2 regions of the Paenibacillus sp. G2S3 genome follow, and region 1 is predicted to be linked to the other one. Evidence: riboswitches for the same ligand, from Rfam matches in the RefSeq annotation. Region 1 holds a riboswitch; the other holds the start of a gene.
The links. Region 1 has a riboswitch for cyclic di-GMP ahead of QNH28_RS20555 (thiamine pyrophosphate-binding protein). Riboswitches for the same ligand answer to the same signal wherever they lie in the genome.

Region 2: it holds a riboswitch for cyclic di-GMP, as region 1 does, so the genes downstream of both, QNH28_RS04825 (glycosyl hydrolase) here and QNH28_RS20555 (thiamine pyrophosphate-binding protein) in region 1, are expected to answer to the same signal.

What each region holds. Positions count from the first base shown of each region.
Region 1 is NZ_CP126095.1:4,667,753-4,673,198, forward strand. Features, by position in the region: gene QNH28_RS20540 (SDR family NAD(P)-dependent oxidoreductase) at 1-839, opposite strand, end outside; gene QNH28_RS20545 (helix-turn-helix transcriptional regulator) at 992-1,948, shown strand; gene QNH28_RS20550 (methyl-accepting chemotaxis protein) at 2,071-3,321, shown strand; cyclic di-GMP riboswitch class I at 3,512-3,606, shown strand; gene QNH28_RS20555 (thiamine pyrophosphate-binding protein) at 3,735-5,369, shown strand; gene QNH28_RS20560 (carboxymuconolactone decarboxylase family protein) at 5,386-5,446, shown strand, end outside.
Region 2 is NZ_CP126095.1:1,099,578-1,105,023, reverse strand. Features, by position in the region: gene QNH28_RS04830 (glycosyl hydrolase) at 1-1,238, opposite strand, end outside; gene QNH28_RS04825 (glycosyl hydrolase) at 1,392-2,942, opposite strand; cyclic di-GMP riboswitch class I at 2,955-3,034, opposite strand; gene QNH28_RS04820 (sugar phosphate nucleotidyltransferase) at 3,171-4,544, opposite strand; gene QNH28_RS04815 (UDP-glucose dehydrogenase family protein) at 5,204-5,446, opposite strand, start outside.

The DNA.
Region 1 (5,446 bases):
GGGATTATCCTTCCATCGATATCAGTAAAACCATACTTTTCAGCAAGCGTTCCAACCTGCTGCGGCTCACCGGACATGGACATAACCTTCGGATCAGCAGCCAGTGCAGTCACAGCTCGACCAATATATGTCGTCGATTCACTCATTTTCAGCTCCTCGACTTCTTGCCAATGTTCCTCATCTGTATTCATGGCTTCTAGAACCGCTTCTGTTCTCATCCATCCAGGTGAAAGTGGGATAACCGCAATACCATCATCCTTTAACTCCTGTGACAGACCAAAGGCCATACGTAATAGTGTATTTTTTGAAAGATCATAGTAAAAGTTGCCTAAATATTTATAATGATCCCAGAAGGTTGTATGGATAATTAGACCATCATTTTTTGCCTTGCGCATGAGGGGAATTGCGTAATAATTCGTGATCAACTGTGCTCTCACACCGGCATTAAACATATTGTCCCAATGAGCTGTAGGCAACTCCCAAAAAGGCTTCTGCTCGACAGCTAGATCGTTACCTCCCCATACGTTATTCACTAAGATATCGAGTCGCCCCTGCTCTTCAGCGATCTGACGAATCACTGCTTCTGTTTCCTGATCCTTCGTATGGTCACATCGTATTACCGCACCAGAACCTCCACGCTCTTTTATTTCTCTAAGTACGCTATCTATACTCCCCTTAATATGTTCTGTGGTGGAGACATCTGTGGTTCTCCCTGTAATATAGACAAAAGCACCTCTTCTTGCTAATTCTAAAGCGATCCCCTTGCCAGCACCTCTGCTGCTCCCGGTAACCAGTGCGACTTTCCCTTTCAATGTCATATCCTTCAACCCTTTCCACATGAATTCAGATTTCAGTATTCTGTGATCATTCCTTACGTTTTATAAGTATATCGTTTATATATGACATCAACTGACATATATAATATAATCATGATTTAGAAATGATTAGTGGGGATCGTACAATAATTAATACGAGGAGAAATAATAGCCTAATGAGAGCCGACCGTTTGTTATCTATATTGCTTCTGTTGCAAAACCGTGGAAAAATGACTTCTCGCGAACTGGCCGAAACACTCGAAGTGTCAGAACGAACTGTGTTTAGAGATATGGAAGCATTAAGTGCTTCAGGGATACCCATTTTAGCTGAACGCGGGCGTGAAGGTGGCTGGATGCTTACAGAAGGGTACCGTACCTCCCTAACGGGCATGAAGCCACAAGAGATTGGTTCGCTGCTTCTGTCCGCTGACTCCTCAATAATGAAGGATCTGGGAATACAGGATGACTTCTCTTCAGCTGTTCTCAAACTGGAGGCGGCTTCCTCACATCGAACTAGCAACCCAGCAAATTACCTTAGCGAGCGCATTCATATTGACGGTGCCAGTTGGCATCCTTCCGATGAGACATATCCATTCCTTTCTGTCCTGCAGGGAGCTCTTTGGGATGACCGCAAAGTAAAAATCACTTATCTTAGGAACGACGAGACTAAGGTCCGTATGATTGAACCTCTTGGATTAGTTGCAAAACGAGGAGTATGGTATGTTGTGGCCAAAAGCGAGAATGAGCTACGGACCTTTCGTGTGTCCAGATTAGTTAACGTTGAGGAAACCCATGAATGGTTCAACAGGCCTAACAATTTTGATTTAAAGCGTTACTGGGAAGAGTCCACCACGGCCTTTAAAGCAGCGCTGCCAAAGTACCCGGCAAAACTAAGGGTTAGAGCTTCTGTGTTAAAAGAATTGCAGCGGGAAAGATTTGTCACTCTCCATTTGCTAGAACCATCTAGAGATGCAGAGTGGGTGAACGTAGATGCTGAATTTAATACGATCGAATCGGCCTGCCGAATCACCCTATCCTTTAGTCCCTCAGTTATTGTTCTTGCACCACAAGAACTTTTAGAGATGGTAAGGTCTGCTATCGCAACAATTCACGCTATATATGAGGATTTTTGACAATAATTCTAAAGAACTACTATTTAATGATGATTTATGTCAGTTCTTACTATAGACCAATCACCTTTAAATCCCATATAATAACACCAATACATAATATTAATAAGGAGGACATTATACCAATGAACTGGATGCATAAACTTCCGTTAAAACAAAGAATTGTTGCCGGATGTTACCTCGTTGCCGCATTATTTGCTATTCCTGTTTTAGTTACTTTTATGATCTTAGGCAACATTATTTTGGGTATTGTTCTAGTAGTTGTTCTAGCTGCCTTAACTTTTCCCGTTGCCCGCTTTATCGAGAGAACGCTTACATCTTCTTTTGATGACATCGCGAATGTGTCTCATAGTATTTCAAAAGGGGATTTTACTAGTAGGGCCGATGAGAACGGGTCTATGGGGGATGTAAGTCGTTCCTTTAATACTATGATTGACAAGCTCAAGAAGATTCTGACAGAAGCTTCGCAAATTACTCGCCAAGTCATGGATGCAAGCCGCGGAATCGAAGATAAGAATCAGAATTTGAAAATTGTCATGGCACAGGTAGCCTCTTCATCCAACGAGCTAGCTCTGGGTGCAAATGAAATATCTACAGATATCGCTGAAATGACAGAATCTATTAAAGATATTGAGAATAAGGTATCCAATTATACGAACTCAACGAAAGAAATGAACAGACGTTCAATACATACATTAGAACTAGTTGAACAAGGACGACAATCCGTTGATACTCAAGCTGAAGGCATGCGTAAAAATATTCAGGCTACTCAAAAAGTAGCGGATACTATCGAAGCCCTTTCTCATAACGCTCGAGGAATTACGATGATCACCAAAACCATCACAGAGATCGCAGAGCAGACCAACCTCTTATCGCTGAATGCTTCCATCGAAGCAGCACGTGCCGGAGAACATGGTCGAGGATTTGCTGTAGTCGCACAGGAGGTTCGTAAGCTTGCTGAGGAATCAACGGCTTCAACGAAGGAAGTCTTCGGTTTAGTTCGGAGCATTGAAACTGATATTAAACAAGCGATTGACAATATCGCTATCAACGAAGAAGTCGTACAGGTACAGAATGAGATGATCACTCAATCTGCTCATATCTTTGCTCAAATTGTGCAAAGTGTGCAATATATTACTGAACAGATTTCTTCCTTCTCTTCTGAAAGTGATCTGATGTTAGAAAGTGCCTTGAAAATTTCAAGTGCAATAGAGAATATCTCTGCGATCACGCAGCAAACCGCTGCCGGCACCGAAGAAGTATCGGCCGCTATGAATGAACAAATTAATGCCCTGCAGTCCGTCGCAGAAGAAACTGAGAAAATGACTCAGGCTGTATTCAATCTACAGAAAACGATCCACATTTTCAAATTTTAAGTAAATAACAAATCGTATAAACAAATCCAAAAACTGCCCCTAAGTTTTTTCTTAGGAGCAGTTTTTTTATATTTATTATTTCATAGGTTGGACAAGAATTTCGTCAAAATTCGAGTTAATTTGCAAGAATATATTGACAAAGTATCTCTAGGAATATATTGTAAAGGAAAATTCTTCTTATAAATTTTAAAATTAATATTGGCAAAATCTTCGAAAGAGGATGACGCAAAACCATGGATCTACAGCCTCATTTTAATCTGAGGCCATGACAGCCAGGTTGCTGAAAACCAAGACGACTGGACTATTGTTCAGTCTCTATGGCGATTTATGCTTCCAACCTGTGCCCTATTTCAGAGCACAGGTTTTCTAATGTTTAATTTCAAAATAACAATCAACTTGTGAGGTGTATTTTTTTGAAGACAGTCGCAGATTACATGTCGGAAGCACTACGGAACCTAGGTGTTACCCATTCCTTTGGTATTATTGGCAAATCCATTTGTCCTATCGTTCTTAAAATGGTAGATTACGGTATTGAATTTATTCCTGGGAGACATGAGTCCAGTTCCGGCTTCGAAGCAGCTGGGTATGCGCTGAAAACTGGAAAACTAGGTGTAGCATTTGGTACTTCAGGTCCTGGTGGAACAAACCTATTAACTGCAGCAGCACATGCTAAGGCTAACAACCTACCTGTCCTATTTATTACTGGCCATCAATCTATCAAAGAGCTTGGTATTCCCCAATGTCAGGACTCTACCTCTTTTCTAGCTGATTTAGCTGATATGTTTAGACCTGCCACCTTATATAGCAAGCTTATTGAACGTGGAGATCACTTTAGCACAATCTTTAATCATGCCATATCCATTGCTTTGAGCGGTAATCGTGGTCCAGTTCACCTTTGTATTCCCTTTGATGTGCAAACGGAATTGCTAGAGGAATGTAATATTGTAATCCCTGAACGCGAATCACTTGTTAGCCACGCTAATATCGACCGTGTACTTGATGCTATAAATAACTCAAAGAATCCAATCATTATCGCTGGTAAAGGCGTTAACCGTTCAGGAGCACATAGTGAGCTAATTCAATTAGCGGAAACATTTAATATTCCTGTAGTTACATCTCCAGGTGGTAAAGGGGCTATAACTTGGGATCATCCACTCTATCACGGTCCAATTGGAGTAGGCGGTTGTTCCCATGGGGATGACTTGCTGAATCAAAGTGATCTATTTATCGTTCTCGGCTCACGTTTAAGTGATATGACTATTTGTAATCTTAAAAGGGAAAATCATCCTGCAACATTAATTCAGTTTGATAGCGATCCGACTTTTGTCGGAAAAATATTGTTCTCTAAAACGATTCCTGTGACTGGAGATCTACGCGACAATCTAGTTTGCTATCTTAATAACATTGACACGAACAACATCACAAAACGCGAAGCACCAACAAATCCCGGTTATACCGAAGAGCTTCCGATTTTACCAAACCTTTCACTTGCATCGGTCTTGAGTACGATGAGTGATTTGATTCCCTATAACAGCACAGTCTTTGTTGATGATGGTAGCCACGGTTTCCATGCTGCCAAATGGTACAAGGTTAAGAAACCTGGCAGTTTTGTTTTCGATGCTTACTTTGCTTGTATGGGTAATTCCATCGGGATGGCGATTGGTGCAAAGGTTGCTGCTCCAGAAGAAACGATCTTCTGTATTACAGGAGACGGCTGCTTTATGATGCTAGGGGCAGAGATTAACGCTGCTGTCTGCAAGAATATTCCTGTCATATTCATTGTTGTTAATAATAAACAGCTAGATATGGCTCTAAAAGGTATGGAAAAAACTACAGGACGTATTGACGGAACGATCTACGAAGTCCCTATGGACGCTGCGAAATTCGCAGAATCACTAGGTGCTACGGGTTACAAATGTGAGACAGCGGAGGAGTTCGAAACAGCCATCAAGGACGCTGTTGCAATCAACCGTGTTGCCGTCATTGAACTGTTAACAGACCGTGATGAGGTCCCTCCGACTGCTCACCGTACTTTAAACCTAAATTAGGAGGTCACTATTCACTATGAAAGAAAATGTAAACAGTGGTCTTAACCACTTCACGAATCTCTCAGGAGATTACGGCG
Region 2 (5,446 bases), 3.1 Mb from region 1:
CGAACAGAAAAATGATCTTCATCTATCTCCTGTGCAGGTGACCCGCCATGCCAATTAAAATCAATCTTACGATCATCGCGGATAAGTGCCGCTTCTCCCTCTAAATCAGTATTGTTATAGTACTCTCCTGTTAAACCCGTTGGAGTTACCGGGATTACCGGTGCTATCGAAGGGCCTCCTGTTGTGAGAACGTAATCCTCTCTCGAAACTATAAACGAGTCATTCATAAAGCTTTTAATTGACTGTAGCGTATTATTTTCTGTCAGTAATTTTCCCCAGGTCATCATATAGACCCATTTATTTTGTTTCTCGGTTAATACTTCCGGGTTCGGCAGCTGTCCACTCTCCCCGATTCCGATAGGTTTACCTTCAGCAAGTGCGAGCAGATCCTCATAGTAGGACTGCTTATAATCGTTATTGTAGATATCCGCAGCCAGAACATCGAGTTTATCCGCACCGGGATAATATGCAGCATAAGGATCTGCCCATTCATTCGGCGCATTCGGATTCCATACCCACAGTAGATTATTCAGTTGATGTGTGTTTACAAAACGATCATAGACAATATTCCAAAGCGATGAAAAATTGTCCTTTTTTCCCCACCAAAACCAACCGCCGTTCATTTCATGGTAAGGTCGCCATAAGACTGGAACTCCGGCATCACGCAGCTGTCCCAAATAGCCAGCGATCTCGTCTAGATCAGAGATTAGACTCTTATACTGAGCCGTCCCAGGCGTAACATAAGCATTAAACTTCTCTTGACTGAGACTTCTGTTTACATTGGACCATTCCGGAGAAGTCCCCGGCAAACTCTGATGGAAGGTCATGGCTACTATGCCACCCTCTTGATGCCACTCAATTGCACTGTCTATAACAGCTTGTCGCTGTTCTGCGATCGTCCCTTCGGGTTGATTATTAATTGCACCCAATTCATAACCATGTAGAACGGCATTTTGTCCCGATGTATTCTTCAGCTTATGAACCAGTTCATCTGGACTTTCTAGATAATCATGCTGGCCAGACAGGATTCCTTTACCACGTAGATTCACCAAATTACTCAGCAGCTGCTTGGCTTCTTCGGAAGCTGATGGATTGCTTGGTATAGCCGGAGGAAGAGAGGAAGAAACACTCATAGCCTTCGGAAGACTCTTAACCTCTCCCCAAGGCAGCAAGGAAAAAATAATAAACACCGGTAATATAGTAAACAACAATCTGTTTTGCTTATAATATTTACGCAAATAAATCCTCCTTTCGGTAGCTGTACTGCCTCCACAGGTGCTAAATAAACATACCTGTTATCGGACAATCGTCTTCTGACCTAATGAGGACTATAGCTTAGTAGCTCTGCAATAACGCAGAGCCACTAAGGATCGACCTTTAATTTTCATCAATCAGGAGACATCCGGAAGATAAAGTGCACTTGCTGGAACTGTCTCTTTAGCTTGACTAGCACTTTCCCACATCAAGCGGACTCTCGCATCACCTTCATTTTCGTAATACTCCACCTTAATATCGTATAGCTGACCAGCCTTCAGCGTTATATTACCCTTACGCTCAGTACCACTTTGCTTAGTCCAACTATCAATCACGGATTGCCCATTCACCCACACACGGATGCCATCATCTGAGGTAGTGTAAAATGTATATTGCTCATCATATAATGGCTTAATTTTACCGCTCCAACGTATGGAGAAACGATCAATCCCGAGGGCGGCATCCGGCGAGCCTTGCCGCCAATTGAAATCGATCATTGCATCAGTTCTAGTAAGAGCTGCTGCTCCCGATAGCTGTATGTTGTTGTAATATTCTCCTGTAAGCCCCTTCGCAAGAGGAATTGCTGCCTCACCCTCTTCTTCGGGAGGTGCCGGCGCTGGTGCAGCGCTAGGTGTCGGTACCAGACTAGTATTTAATTTATCTCTAGTTAGGGTATAGTTGCTATTCATAAATGTTTTGATTGTATCTGCACTGTTATTCTCGTAAAGCATTTTTCCCCAGCTCATCATATACGTCCATTTACTTTGTGATTGCTGAAGCTTCTCCAGATTAGGCATTTCACCATTCTCCCCGATCGCAATCGGTTTGCCTGCGGCTAGACTCAACAAACTGTCATAGTATTTTTGCTGATAATCATTTTCGTATATATCTGCTGCCAGAATATCTACTTTATCCGCTCCTGGATAAGTCAACGCATAAGGATCTGACCAAACATTGGGAGCATTCGGACTCCATACCCATAATAAATTATTTAATTTATGAACGTTAACAAAACGGTCATAAATAATATTCCAAAGTTTAGAAAAGTTATTTTTCTTCCCCCACCAGAACCAGTTCCCGTTCATTTCATGATAGGGTCTCCAAAGCACCGGAACGTTGGCATCACGCAAGCTTTTTAGGGAGACTGCCACCTTATCAAGTTCAGCGATCAGACTGTTATATTGCTTGGTACCCGGTGTAACGTAACTATCGAACTCACCTTGACTAAGCGTTTTTTTTACATTATCCCAGTCATAAGAGGTGCCCGGCAGGTTAGCATGAAAAGTCATAGCTACGATTCCGCCCGCTTTATTCCAGTTGATGGCGCTGTTCACCACATTTTGACGTTGCCAGGCCATGGTTCCTTCTGACTGACCGCTGATCGCGCCCAGTTCATAACCGTGAAGAGCGGCATTTTGTCCGCTAGTTCCCTTCAGCATATTGTTAATTTCATCTGGACTTTCTAAATAGTCATGTTGACCAGCAATAATACCTTTTCCTGAGATCGAGTAAAAATAGTTAAGCAGCTTTACGGCTTCAGGTGAGGCTCCTGGGGTAACTGGTGCTCCAGAATTTGAAGCAGCTATGACAACAGACGGCGAAATTCCAACAGTAAGCGGAAGTGCAGTCAGAAACAAGACGAGTGACAGAAATGCGCCAAATAATCGATACGTACGGTAAGCTTTCAAAATAATCTCCCTTTCGGTAGCCAGGCTGCCACTCTTTCGAAGGCCCTATAGCTTTGCGTCCCTACCTTTCGATAGGTTTGCCTTTTCAATTTAAGAGAAATAATCTCTCTTACCGTAAGTATCGACGACAATTAATGATATATTTAGTGTTTTTATGACTTTTTTTGATAATTGAGTCAATTTACCTGTTTCAAGAAATTTTGAATTGGTTAAATAGATAGGTTAGACCTATGAAATGAATTGTTGTAGTTCTATATCATTCCAGTCTAAAGTAATACGTATGTTATCTTCTTCTACTAATTCAGACCCCGTCTGTACCTCTATAAACTCAACATCCGTCAAAGCAAGGATCGCGTGCTTCGTTCCTTCCGGTATACGTACCACGTCCCCAGCCTTCACATTATGTTTTTTCTCATTCAGCACAATACTTGCTTCGCCGCTAACGATTGTCCAAATTTCACTACGCTTGCGATGTAATTGATAGCTGATATTATTCCCCTCGGATATAAAAATCCGTTTGGTCAGCACTTCATTGCCTTCATCATATTTCACATAATCAATAACTTTGTAATGGCCCCAGCGGCGTTCCTCGTACATCGGTCTTTGTTCAAAGGTCTTCAGCACTTCTTTAATCCGTGGGCTCTCAGCTTTATGGGTAACTAGAATCCCATCCGGGCTAGCCGCAATGATCAGATCCTTCGCACCAATTACCGTAATCGGAATATCCAGCTCATTAATCAAGCAAGTCCCCTCAGAATCCGCCGTTACAAAACCTTTTCCTACATGCTTGCTGCTCATTTCCTCTGTCAGCGTATTCCACGTTCCAAGATCCTTCCAGAATCCATCATACGGCTGTACTACAATATGTTCTTCTTTCTCCACCACTTCATAATCAAAGCTGATGGAAGACAATAGCTTATACTGCTTCTGCAATTCTTCATATCCTAAAGGCAACCCTTTACGCTGCAAAATATCTAACAAGTACCCTAAGCGGAAGGCAAACACTCCACAATTCCACAATGCATTTTGCTCGATGAGCTGTTCTGCTTGTATACGGTCTGGTTTCTCTTGAAAGTGACTCACCTTCATAAAACCATTTCCCCCCGCCTCATCGGTGGTAGGAATAATATATCCGTATTTCTCTGAGGCATGTTCAGGAACAACACCCATTAGTGCCAGATTTGCTCCACTTTCCAGCATGGTCCCCTCAAGCATAGCTATGGTATCAAAAAAGGATGCTTCTACATAAGGGTCAACAGGCAATATTGCTACCGTCTCCGCTGGAGAAACACCTGCCACTGAATAAAGATAGGTAGCTGTTAAGGCGATAGCCGGAAAAGTATCCCGACGCTCCGGTTCAACGATAATCGGCACATGACTTCCCAGTTGGCTTTGTATCATTTCTACTTGGCCGCGGCCGGTGGCCAGATAAGATGATTCTGCCATCCCCGCTTCCTCCAGCTGTCTCCAGACACGTTGTACCATGGATTCTGGTTCACCTTGAGGGCTTTCAAGTACCTTTAGAAATTGCTTTGAACGTGAGTCGTTGGACAACGGCCATAACCGTTTACCTGAACCGCCTGATAGAAGTACCATTTTCATAGATGAACCCTCCTCAATTTATGGAAATCGAGCATAATTAAATTGTTATCAAAACGTATAGCTTCCGCTTAGCCTTAATTCGAGCGGATGCATTAAAAAAATTTGTTAGGTAGAAACCACTCCAAGGGATTTTGGACTTCCGATCGCTGTTATCCTCAGATTTCCTGATTGAACCGCTTCTCGCGGTAGAAATCCGAGGATAAAGGCGAACACTCCGTTTCTACAGTTCCAAATTCCCTTTCCGTTCTTTACCTAACCAACTTCCTCTAAATGCTTGAACCGTACTGCACCGGGCTGTACCAGCCGGAAGGCAGCACGTTTTTCTAAAGATTTGCTTCTGCTCCTATGGAGGCAGCAGCCAACGCAAGTACTACTACAACAACAAGGTTATCTGCTACTGCGATAAACAATCAGAGTACTCTAACTTTATAAATTGCTTAAAACTTATGATAAGGGAACGGAGTGACGGAGGGGAATTTTGGAACTGTAGGAGCGATAGCGTCCGCCTAAAAGCTTTCCGTAGGAAAGCTCACTTCGTAAGCATAAGCTTTTCCGGATTTCATCCGCTATTAAGCGGTATAAATCAAGAAATCTGGAAACAACAGCGGCTGGAAGTCCAAACATTCACCGGAGTTGCGACTGACACTTAACAGAAATGATTAAACCGCTCCAGCCACACTAGCAGAATAACCACTCAATCCACCCATCTGCGGGCGGCCGACAGAATGATAAACGAGGCCGGTACCCTCGATTTGCTCCTTGGAATACACGTTGCGTCCATCGATCAATACCCCATTACGCATGCTTTTCGCCAGCTGATGCAGATCAATCTCCTTAAGTAGGCTCCAATCCGTCAGGAGGCATACGGCGTCGCTGCCCTCAGCCGCTTCCTCTGGCAGATT